Regions from separate parts of the Pseudomonas sp. NPDC087697 genome, predicted to be linked through region 2. Evidence: predicted binding sites of a transcription regulator. Region 2 holds the regulator's gene; each other region holds the start of a gene.
What was found. The regulator FliA, encoded in region 2, starts transcription of late flagellar genes. The targets are predictions, from matches to a motif close to CTAAAGTTTNNNNNNNNNNNGCCGNTAA.

Region 1 (2,167 bases), on a different contig from region 2:
TTTGAGCTTATCGCCACCGAGTTCGATGTTCACCAGTTGTGCCAGTTTCAAGGCGGCGCGAAACGCGTTGCGACGCTGGTGATAAACCACTTCATCGGGCAGCGTGCCACGGTAGCAGCGGCTGCCATTGGATTCGTCGATGGTCAGTGTGCCGTTGCTTTCCCAGGCAATGCGTACGCCATCATGAAAGCCTTCAACCCGGAAAGCTTCACCGGCAAGCAGGAAACGCTCGCCATCGCGAGGGATCATTTCGTCCAGGGCAATCATGTTGCTTTCGCGATCGATATCGATCAGGTAGCTCTGAAAGCGCTGGCTGCGCTCGTGGAACGTGATGATCAGGGGATCATGGCTCTCTTGCAGCATTCGCAGGTTGCCGGTGATTTCCAACGGGGTGCTGAGCACCTTGGGTGGCTGCGGAGCATCTTCCGCGCTTAAGGCGTTGAACACGGTTTATCAATCTCCAGACAGAATACGGTCACACGCAAGAGCCAGCATTCTGCCAGCATGTTTCGCGCCTTGATAGAGCACGCTGATTTATGAGTTCAAGCCTGACTGAGCGCGCGCGGCTTCGCAAGCATGGAGGTTGATCCACGGGCGTCATAAAGCGCTGGAGGCTCGCCACCGTTGAGGATTTTCAGCTGATTGGCGGTGGTGGCTTGTTGCAGCTGGATCGAGCGGCCATTGAGTTCGTTGGCGGCTTGGCAATCTGCAAGGAGTTGGGTCAGAGCGTCGCTTTGGGTCAGCAACTGATCGCCAATGCTTGATTGGGTGGCGAACTGTTCCAGGCCTGCGCGGCTGGCAGGCAGGTTCAGGCTCGCGAGTATTTCGCTGCGTTTGCGGCCATGCTGTTCCAGCAGAATGATCAGTGCCTGTTTCTGCGCCAGAATGTCTTCGAGCAGCGGCATGTCGCGGCCGTGCAAGGCGAGGGATTCGGTCTTCAGCAGCTCCAGCAACTGTTGAGCTGGAGCAAAGTCATCGGTGATCAGTTGCAGTAAATTAGTGTCGTGCATGGCTGGCCTTGGGTTTTAAGCGTCCAAAAGCCTGGCGCAGGCCTTTGGCTAGCGCTGGGCTTCGAAGTTGAGCAGTTTGCTGGCTACACGGTTGCTGTCGACTTTATAGCTGCCATCGGCAATCGCTGCTTTCAACTCGGCCACGCGGGCGTTGTCGACGGCAGGCTGATCGCGCAGCTTGTCAGTGATCTTCTGCAACTGTTGAGCCTCATTGCTGAGGTGTACCGATTCCCCGCTTTGGGTGGCACTGACCTGTTCGGTCGAGGTACTCAGCGGCGCGGATTTGCCGGCATCGCCGGTTTCCTTGCTGACGCTGGTCCGCGTGCTGCTTGCGAGCGTGGGGGAGCTGTTTAAACGGCTGAAATCGATGACCATGATAAAAAACCTCTGGGAATTTGGACGCTTGCCATGTTTTCGGCCATACCCGGAAAAACTTTAGGCTCAATATTGATGAGCTCGGGCGCGTCGGTATTTGCCCTGCGTGAGGCACAGTTTAGGGAACAGGACGGTTGTGCGCCAGTTATCTACATAGAGACTTCCACCTGGCCCGGGGCCATGACTTGCGCCTTGATGACCCGTTGGGAGTTGAGGTTTTTGACCCGAATCTGCTCGTTCAGACCGCCATTGGACAGCGCTTCGCCCGGCATCCGCACACTGAGTGTGCCGCTGCGGGCGGTAATGACTACCTGATCGCCCTTGCGTACGACTTCTGCCTGCTCCAGATGAACGAGGGTAATGACTTGATCGATGACCATTGGTCGGGCAAGTTTTTGTCCGATGGCTTGATCGACGTTTGTCAGATATCCCTGATTGATCAGGCTGATATCGCGCTCGCGCAGCATCACGTCTGAAGGCTCGATGATCCCGGTCCGATTGAGGGGGCGAGTGGTGGTGACGACCTCGCGAAACAGGCGGACTTGAGCGGGTACGAAGACGGTCCAGGGGGAGGCGCCATCACAACGGACTTTCACCGTAACCCGGCCTATAGGCCTGGCCGGACTTTCCAGTGTCGCTGTCAATTCCTTGTCGCATGCCGGCATGTGCATGCGCGGATCGAGTTTGTTGACCTCGATTTCGTAGCGCCCTTCGGTTTGACTCGTGGCCAGATAGTCTTCTACGGTGAATTCAAGAAAGCCCTGAGTGACGCCGATAAGTAG
Region 2 (2,167 bases):
TTCGACCAGTTCCTGGGCATGTTTTTTCAGGGTCGATTCGAAATCGCCCTGTGAAGATTCTCTTTGCTCCATAGCTCCCCCCGTGGCGCAGTGGCTCCGCACATCAACCGATGCGTTCGAATATTTTTTCGATCTTCTCTTTCAACGCCTGGGCCGTGAAGGGTTTGACCACATAGCCGTTTACACCGGCTTGAGCGGCTTCGATGATCTGCTCACGCTTGGCTTCGGCAGTGACCATCAGCACCGGCAGGTGCTTGAGCTTTTCATCGGCGCGCACGTGGCGCAGCAAGTCGATACCGGTCATGCCAGGCATGTTCCAGTCCGTTACCAGAAAGTCGATGCTCCCGCTGTTGAGGACGGGAATGGCGGTAATACCGTCGTCCGCCTCGACCGTGTTGGTGAACCCAAGGTCACGCAACAGGTTTTTTATGATCCGCCGCATCGTTGAGAAGTCATCAACGATGAGGATTTTCATGTTCTTGTCCAATTCGACCTCCAAGCAGTCTTAAACGCGCCCAGCACCTGGACGCGCCATTCAATCAATCAGGCAGAGCACTCAACGACTGTCTGGAGCACAACGGATGAAGACCGGCACAGCTTTACGCCATGCCTGTTTCGTTCGCAGTGTCCCCACACTGCTGTCAGCGCGCTCGCCACTCCCCCAAACGCCCCCGCAAACGGGCCGCGCACTGGCTGTGTAACTGGCTGACCCGCGATTCACTGACCCCCAGGACCTCACCGATTTCCTTGAGGTTCAGCTCTTCGTCGTAGTACAGCGCCAACACCAGTCGCTCACGCTCCGGCAAATTGGCAATCGCATCCGCCAGTGCAGCCTGAAAGCGTTCATCTTCCAGGTCGCGCGACGGTTCGAGATGAGCACTCGCGCCATCCTCGTGCAGCCCTTCATGCTCGCCGTCCTGCAACAGATCGTCGAAGCTGAACAGGCGACTGCCCAAGGTGTCATTCAAAATCCCGTAATAATCGTCGAGACTCAATTGGAGTTCGGCCGCAACCTCGTGATCTTTAGCGTCACGCCCGGTTTTAGCTTCAATTGAGCGAATCGCGTCACTCACCATCCGGGTATTGCGGTGTACCGAGCGTGGCGCCCAGTCACCCTTGCGGACTTCATCGAGCATCGCACCACGGATACGGATCCCCGCGTACGTCTCGAAACTCGCGCCTTTGCTCGCATCGTATTTGGTCGATACTTCGAGCAAACCGATCATTCCTGCCTGAATCAGGTCTTCGACCTGAACACTGGCCGGCAAGCGCGCCAACAGGTGATAGGCAATCCGTTTTACCAGTGGCGCGTAACGCTCGATCAGTTCGTACTGCGCGTCACGCGCCGACTTCTTGTACAGGTTGTAACCGCTGGCTGTCATAGAACCGGACCCGCAGTTTGCTGCACCAGGCGCTCGACGAAAAATTCCAGATGCCCACGCGGGTTGGCAGGCAGCGGCCAGGTATCGACTTTCTGCGCGATGGCCTTGAACGCCAGCGCACATTTGGAGCGAGGAAACGCTTCATACACGGCGCGTTGCTTCTGCACGGCCTTGCGCACGCTTTCGTCGTAAGGCACCGCACCGACGTATTGTAAGGCGACGTCGAGGAAGCGATCCGTGACCTTGGTCAACTTGGCGAACAGGTTCCGCCCTTCCTGAGGGCTTTGCGCCATGTTGGCCAGCACGCGGAAGCGGTTCATGCCGTAATCGCGGTTGAGCAGTTTGATCAGCGCGTAGGCGTCAGTGATCGACGTCGGCTCGTCGCAAACCACCAGCAACACCTCTTGAGCGGCGCGAACAAAACTGACCACCGACTCACCAATACCCGCCGCCGTGTCGATCACCAATACGTCGAGGTTATCGCCAATGTCGCTGAATGCCTGAATCAGGCCAGCATGCTGGGCTGGACTGAGGTGAACCATGCTCTGGGTACCGGACGCTGCTGGAACAATACGAATTCCGCCCGGCCCCTGAAGTAATACATCGCGCAGCTCACAGCGGCCTTCAATGACGTCGGCCAGCGTACGCTTGGGCGTGAGCCCCAGCAGGACGTCGACGTTCGCCAGCCCCAGATCGGCGTCCAGCAGCATGACGCGCCGGCCGAGCTCAGCAAGAGCCAGGGACAAGTTCACTGACACATTAGTCTTCCCGACGCCACCTTTGCC
Region 3 (2,167 bases), on a different contig from region 2:
ACTTCGCGGATCGAACCATGGATACGCTCGACAAAGCGGTTGAAAGCACTGCCCAGGATGCCGAATTCGTCCTGACTCTGGATGGTCAGACGGCGAGTCAGATCGCCTTCACCGTCGGCAATGTCCTGCATGGCGCGGGTCATGACGTGCAGCGGCTGGATCAGGATGCGGATCAGCATGCCAAGCAAGGCGATGATGATTGCCACGGCGATCACTGTGGCGATGATCGCCGAGGTACGGAAATCGCTGAGCATCGCGAAGGCTTTGTCTTTGTCCACCGACAGACCGACGTACCAGTTGACCGATGGCAGACCTTTGATCGGCGTGAAGGTGACGATGCGGGTTTTGCCGTCGACCTCGACTTCACTCGTGCCGCCGCTGATGCGCGGGGTGTTCTTCGGGTAAACCTCGCTGAGGGATTTCATCACCAAGGCTTTGTCCGGATGGACCAGGATCTTGCCGTCGGCACTGACCAGGAAGGCATAGCCCATGCCGCCGAAGTCACGCGCGGTCAGGGTGTCGATCAGGGTTTGCAGGCTCAAGTCGCCGCCTACCACGCCAACACTTTGCCCGGCTTTTTTCGAGGCGGTGGCGATGGAGATGATGGTCTGGCCGGTTGCCGCGTCTATATAGGGTTCGGTCAGGGTTGCGGTGCTGCTGTTTTCGGCGCCCTTGTACCAGGGGCGAACCCTGGGGTCGTAGCCGTCCGGCATCTTGGAGTCCGGACGGTTAATGAAGGTACCGCTGGCATCGCCCAGGTACCTGGCCATGAAGGTCGACGCCAGGGCATTCTGCTCAAGCAGGTTGGCAACGTTGGTGTGTTCGGGGTTGAGAGCGATGTTCTGGGCCAGGTTTTCCACCATGAGAATCCGCCCGGCGAGCCAGGACTGGATGTTGGAGGAAGTGACATCGCCCATCTCATGCAGGTAATTGTCCAGGTCCTGGCGAATCGCGTTGCGCTGTAAATAGTCGTTATACAGCGTGAACGAAGCGAAGGCGGCAATGACGATGAGGGCGGCGGCAAGCAGGATTTTGTGGCTGAAGCGCAGATTTTTGTTCATGGCTTGAGGTGTCCGCTAAGGTCATATTTGTTGGGGCGCGTTGCGTTGAAAAGCGCGCACAAAATGGGCGCTGTTGCACATAAGCTGATATTTCCATCTGTCCTTAGGGAATTATCGGACCTGATTTTCAGTCTGGTCTCTCGCTTATATCTATCGGCTGCGCAGGACTAAAGCTTAAGCATGGGCGACCAAATGCCTGACTCACCGACAAGCCCGGCGAGTCTACGGGGGCTGCGGCAGGGCAGGCCTTGAAATCGGCGATGCGACAGGCGGTCGTCGATAAACGCGAAAGATCGCAGCCTTCGGCAGCTCCTACATGGGTGGGTGTAGGAGCTGCCGCAGGCTGCGATCTTTTGATCTGCTTCTAGGTCTTCGGTTTGGCGTGAGCCGCCAGGCGTTCGAGCGCCGCCCGCAATTTCGGATCGCTGATGCCATCGGCGGTGGCTTGAATGGTCGCCGCCGCATCGCTCGACAGATCCATGGTGTGGCCAACGGCCCCTTGCTGAACGGTTGGTGGTTGAACCTTGAACAGAATTCGCGTCAGGCTGGCGAATTCGTCGAACAGCTGTAACTGCCGTTGCAGACGCTTTTGCTGGTAACGCAGGCGGGTTGCCCAATGACCATCGGTGACAATCAGCAACAAACTGCCTTCGCGCCACGACGCCACGTGACAATGTTCACGGGCGGCCGGCTGCAACTGGCTTTCCAGCAAGCGCTGTAAATGACCCAGGCGTTGTGCGTGACCGAAAATGGCTTTTAACGGTTTGGCTTCGCGAAGCAGAACGGCGGGTGCTCTGGCCGTAAGAGGGCGAAATGCCATGAAGGGACACCTGAAGTAACAGAGCCGCCATGGTAGCAGAAAGCACTTGATGCACCTGACCCATTGCTTTGTGACCGCTTTACTCATTAAATCAATGAGTAACTTATGCCGTGAATGGCTTGAAGTTCAGCAAAAAGCCCCTATTTTAAGTGAGCCCCGTAACAGCGCTGTGCATGCATCGTGGAATAACGCCACTTTCCTCACCATCGTTTCCGGGTAGAATGCTCGTTCGCATGCGGCCATGAGGGCTGCACGGGCGACTCACGGGGCCGCCCTCCATCCCTTT
Region 4 (2,167 bases), on a different contig from region 2:
CATCGATGTTCACTTGCCCCTGTTGTGCCTGAGCTTCGGCATCGCGCATTTCGCTGGCGGCGTGTTCGGCATTCCTGGCCACGTCCTGCACGCCATAGGTCACTTCATTGATGGCGGTCGCCACCAGCTCCATTTGTTGTGACTGTTGCTGGCTGCGCGCCTGGGCTTGGACTGCATCGTTCCCCAAGTCGCGGGATGACTGCCCCAGAGCACTGGCGGACTGTTGCAACTGGCTGATGACCAGACGCAACTTTGCCGTAAAGGCGTTGAAATGCCGCGCCAACTCGGTCACTTCGTCCTGTCCGTGGGTATCAAGGCTACGGGTCAGATCGCTTTCACCGCTGGCGATATTGGCCATGGCGTTCACGGTTTCCTGGAGTGGACGCAGGATACTGCGCGCAATCAAGATCACCAACAGCGCCATCATCACGGCAATAGCGAGCCCGACAAACGATGTTTGCCACATCTGTGCGTAGAATTCGGCCTGCATATCATCAATGTACACACCCGAACCAATGACCCAGCCCCAGGGTTCGAAGAGTTTCACGTAGGAGGTCTTCTGGACAGGGGTGCTGGCGCCAGGTTTCGGCCAGCGATAGTCAACCACGCCGGCGCCTTTGGCCTTGGCGATAACCACCATCTCGTTGAACAACGCGAAGCCGTCCGGATCCTTGATCGTGGAAAGGTTCTGCCCTTCGAGTTTCGGATTGGTCGGGTGCATGACCATCACGGGCGTCAGGTCGTTGATCCAGAAGTAGTCGCTCTGGTCGTAGCGCAACCCGCGAACCACGCTCAATGCCTGCTTCTGCGCCGCATCGCGGGTCAGGGTACCGGCGGTTTCCAGGTCATGGTAGTAGGCCAGAATGCCGCTGGCCGTCTGCACCACATGTTGGGTTTTCTGTGCCTTGGCTTGATAAAGGTCATCGTGGATCTGCTTGAGCATCAGCACACCCAACGTCAACAGCATCAGCACAGCCACAATCAAGATGAGCCACAAACGACGGCTGATCGACACACTGCGCAAGCTATTCATAACCGTGTACTCCGGGTTTTTGTTCTTGTTCTTGTCATAACCGACCGCCAGCATTGAGGCACGCTTTCGCCTCCGGGCCAACCCTACTCAAGTCTCATAACGGCGCAGCGTTATTCAGGCATGTCTGATAGGATTTCGGCCGCGTCAGTAGAAACCTGAATCAGCGCTGATTTCTCACGAGATTTTTTACGGTTTTGCGTGGGGCTTGAGCGCGTTGTCGTTCAGTGACGCTGATCGCAGTGGACGCTTAAACATTATTAACGAGGCATGCCTTGGAGGCATCGTTTCATTGGGGGATTAATGGATTTTTGGACCGCCGTTCAGGCTTTGATTCTTGGCATTGTAGAAGGACTTACAGAGTTTTTGCCCATCTCCAGTACCGGGCACCAGATTATCGTCGCGGATTTGCTCAACTTCGGTGGCGAGCGCGCGATGGCGTTCAATATCATCATCCAGCTCGGCGCGATCCTGGCCGTGGTCTGGGAGTTTCGCCGCAAGATACTCGACGTGGTGACGGGCTTGCCCACGCAGCGCGGTGCCCAACGGTTTACCGTCAACTTGTTGATCGCTTTCATGCCGGCTGTGGTGTTGGGTGTGATCTTCGCCAATATGATTCATAAGTACCTGTTCAACCCGATCACCGTGGCCACCGCACTGGTAGTGGGCGGGATCATCATGTTGTGGGCTGAGCGTCGCGAGCACACCGTGCACGCTGAAACCGTCGACGAGATCACCTGGAAAGATGCGCTGAAGGTCGGTTTCGCCCAGTGTCTGGCGATGATTCCCGGCACTTCGCGCTCCGGTTCGACGATCATCGGCGGTTTGTTGTTTGGCTTGTCGCGTAAAACCGCCACCGAGTTTTCGTTCTTCCTGGCCATGCCGACCATGGTCGGTGCCGCGGTGTACTCCGGCTATAAGTATCGCGATCTGTTCCAGGCCGCTGACCTTCCGGTGTTCGCCATCGGCTTCATCACTGCATTTGTATTCGCGATGATCGCGGTCAAGGGCTTGCTCAAGTTCATTGCCAGTCACAGCTACGCAGCGTTTGCCTGGTACCGGATCGCATTCGGTTTGCTGATTCTGGCGACCTGGCAGTTCGGTTGGGTCGACTGGGCAGCTGCCGAATCGTGATCA

Region 1: the regulator FliA is predicted to act here: its motif matches at 1,422-1,449, upstream of flgM (flagellar biosynthesis anti-sigma factor FlgM).
Region 3: the regulator FliA is predicted to act here: its motif matches at 1,212-1,239, upstream of ACIPIN_RS04625 (methyl-accepting chemotaxis protein).
Region 4: the regulator FliA is predicted to act here: its motif matches at 1,166-1,193, upstream of ACIPIN_RS00160 (methyl-accepting chemotaxis protein).

Annotation. Positions count from the first base shown of each region.
Region 1 covers NZ_JBIUVW010000048.1:39,011-41,177, forward strand. The annotation lists gene ACIPIN_RS24940 (flagellar brake protein) at 1-447, opposite strand, end outside; gene ACIPIN_RS24945 (flagella synthesis protein FlgN) at 543-1,010, opposite strand; gene flgM (flagellar biosynthesis anti-sigma factor FlgM) at 1,059-1,385, opposite strand; gene flgA (flagellar basal body P-ring formation chaperone FlgA) at 1,535-2,167, opposite strand, start outside.
Region 2 covers NZ_JBIUVW010000003.1:63,364-65,530, forward strand. The annotation lists gene ACIPIN_RS03670 (protein phosphatase CheZ) at 1-72, opposite strand, end outside; gene ACIPIN_RS03675 (chemotaxis response regulator CheY) at 104-475, opposite strand; gene fliA (RNA polymerase sigma factor FliA) at 642-1,382, opposite strand; gene fleN (flagellar synthesis regulator FleN) at 1,379-2,167, opposite strand, start outside.
Region 3 covers NZ_JBIUVW010000004.1:25,899-28,065, reverse strand. The annotation lists gene ACIPIN_RS04625 (methyl-accepting chemotaxis protein) at 1-1,061, opposite strand, end outside; gene ACIPIN_RS04620 (DUF721 domain-containing protein) at 1,426-1,881, opposite strand.
Region 4 covers NZ_JBIUVW010000001.1:33,913-36,079, forward strand. The annotation lists gene ACIPIN_RS00160 (methyl-accepting chemotaxis protein) at 1-1,033, opposite strand, end outside; gene ACIPIN_RS00165 (undecaprenyl-diphosphate phosphatase) at 1,334-2,164, shown strand; gene ACIPIN_RS00170 (DUF1294 domain-containing protein) at 2,161-2,167, shown strand, end outside.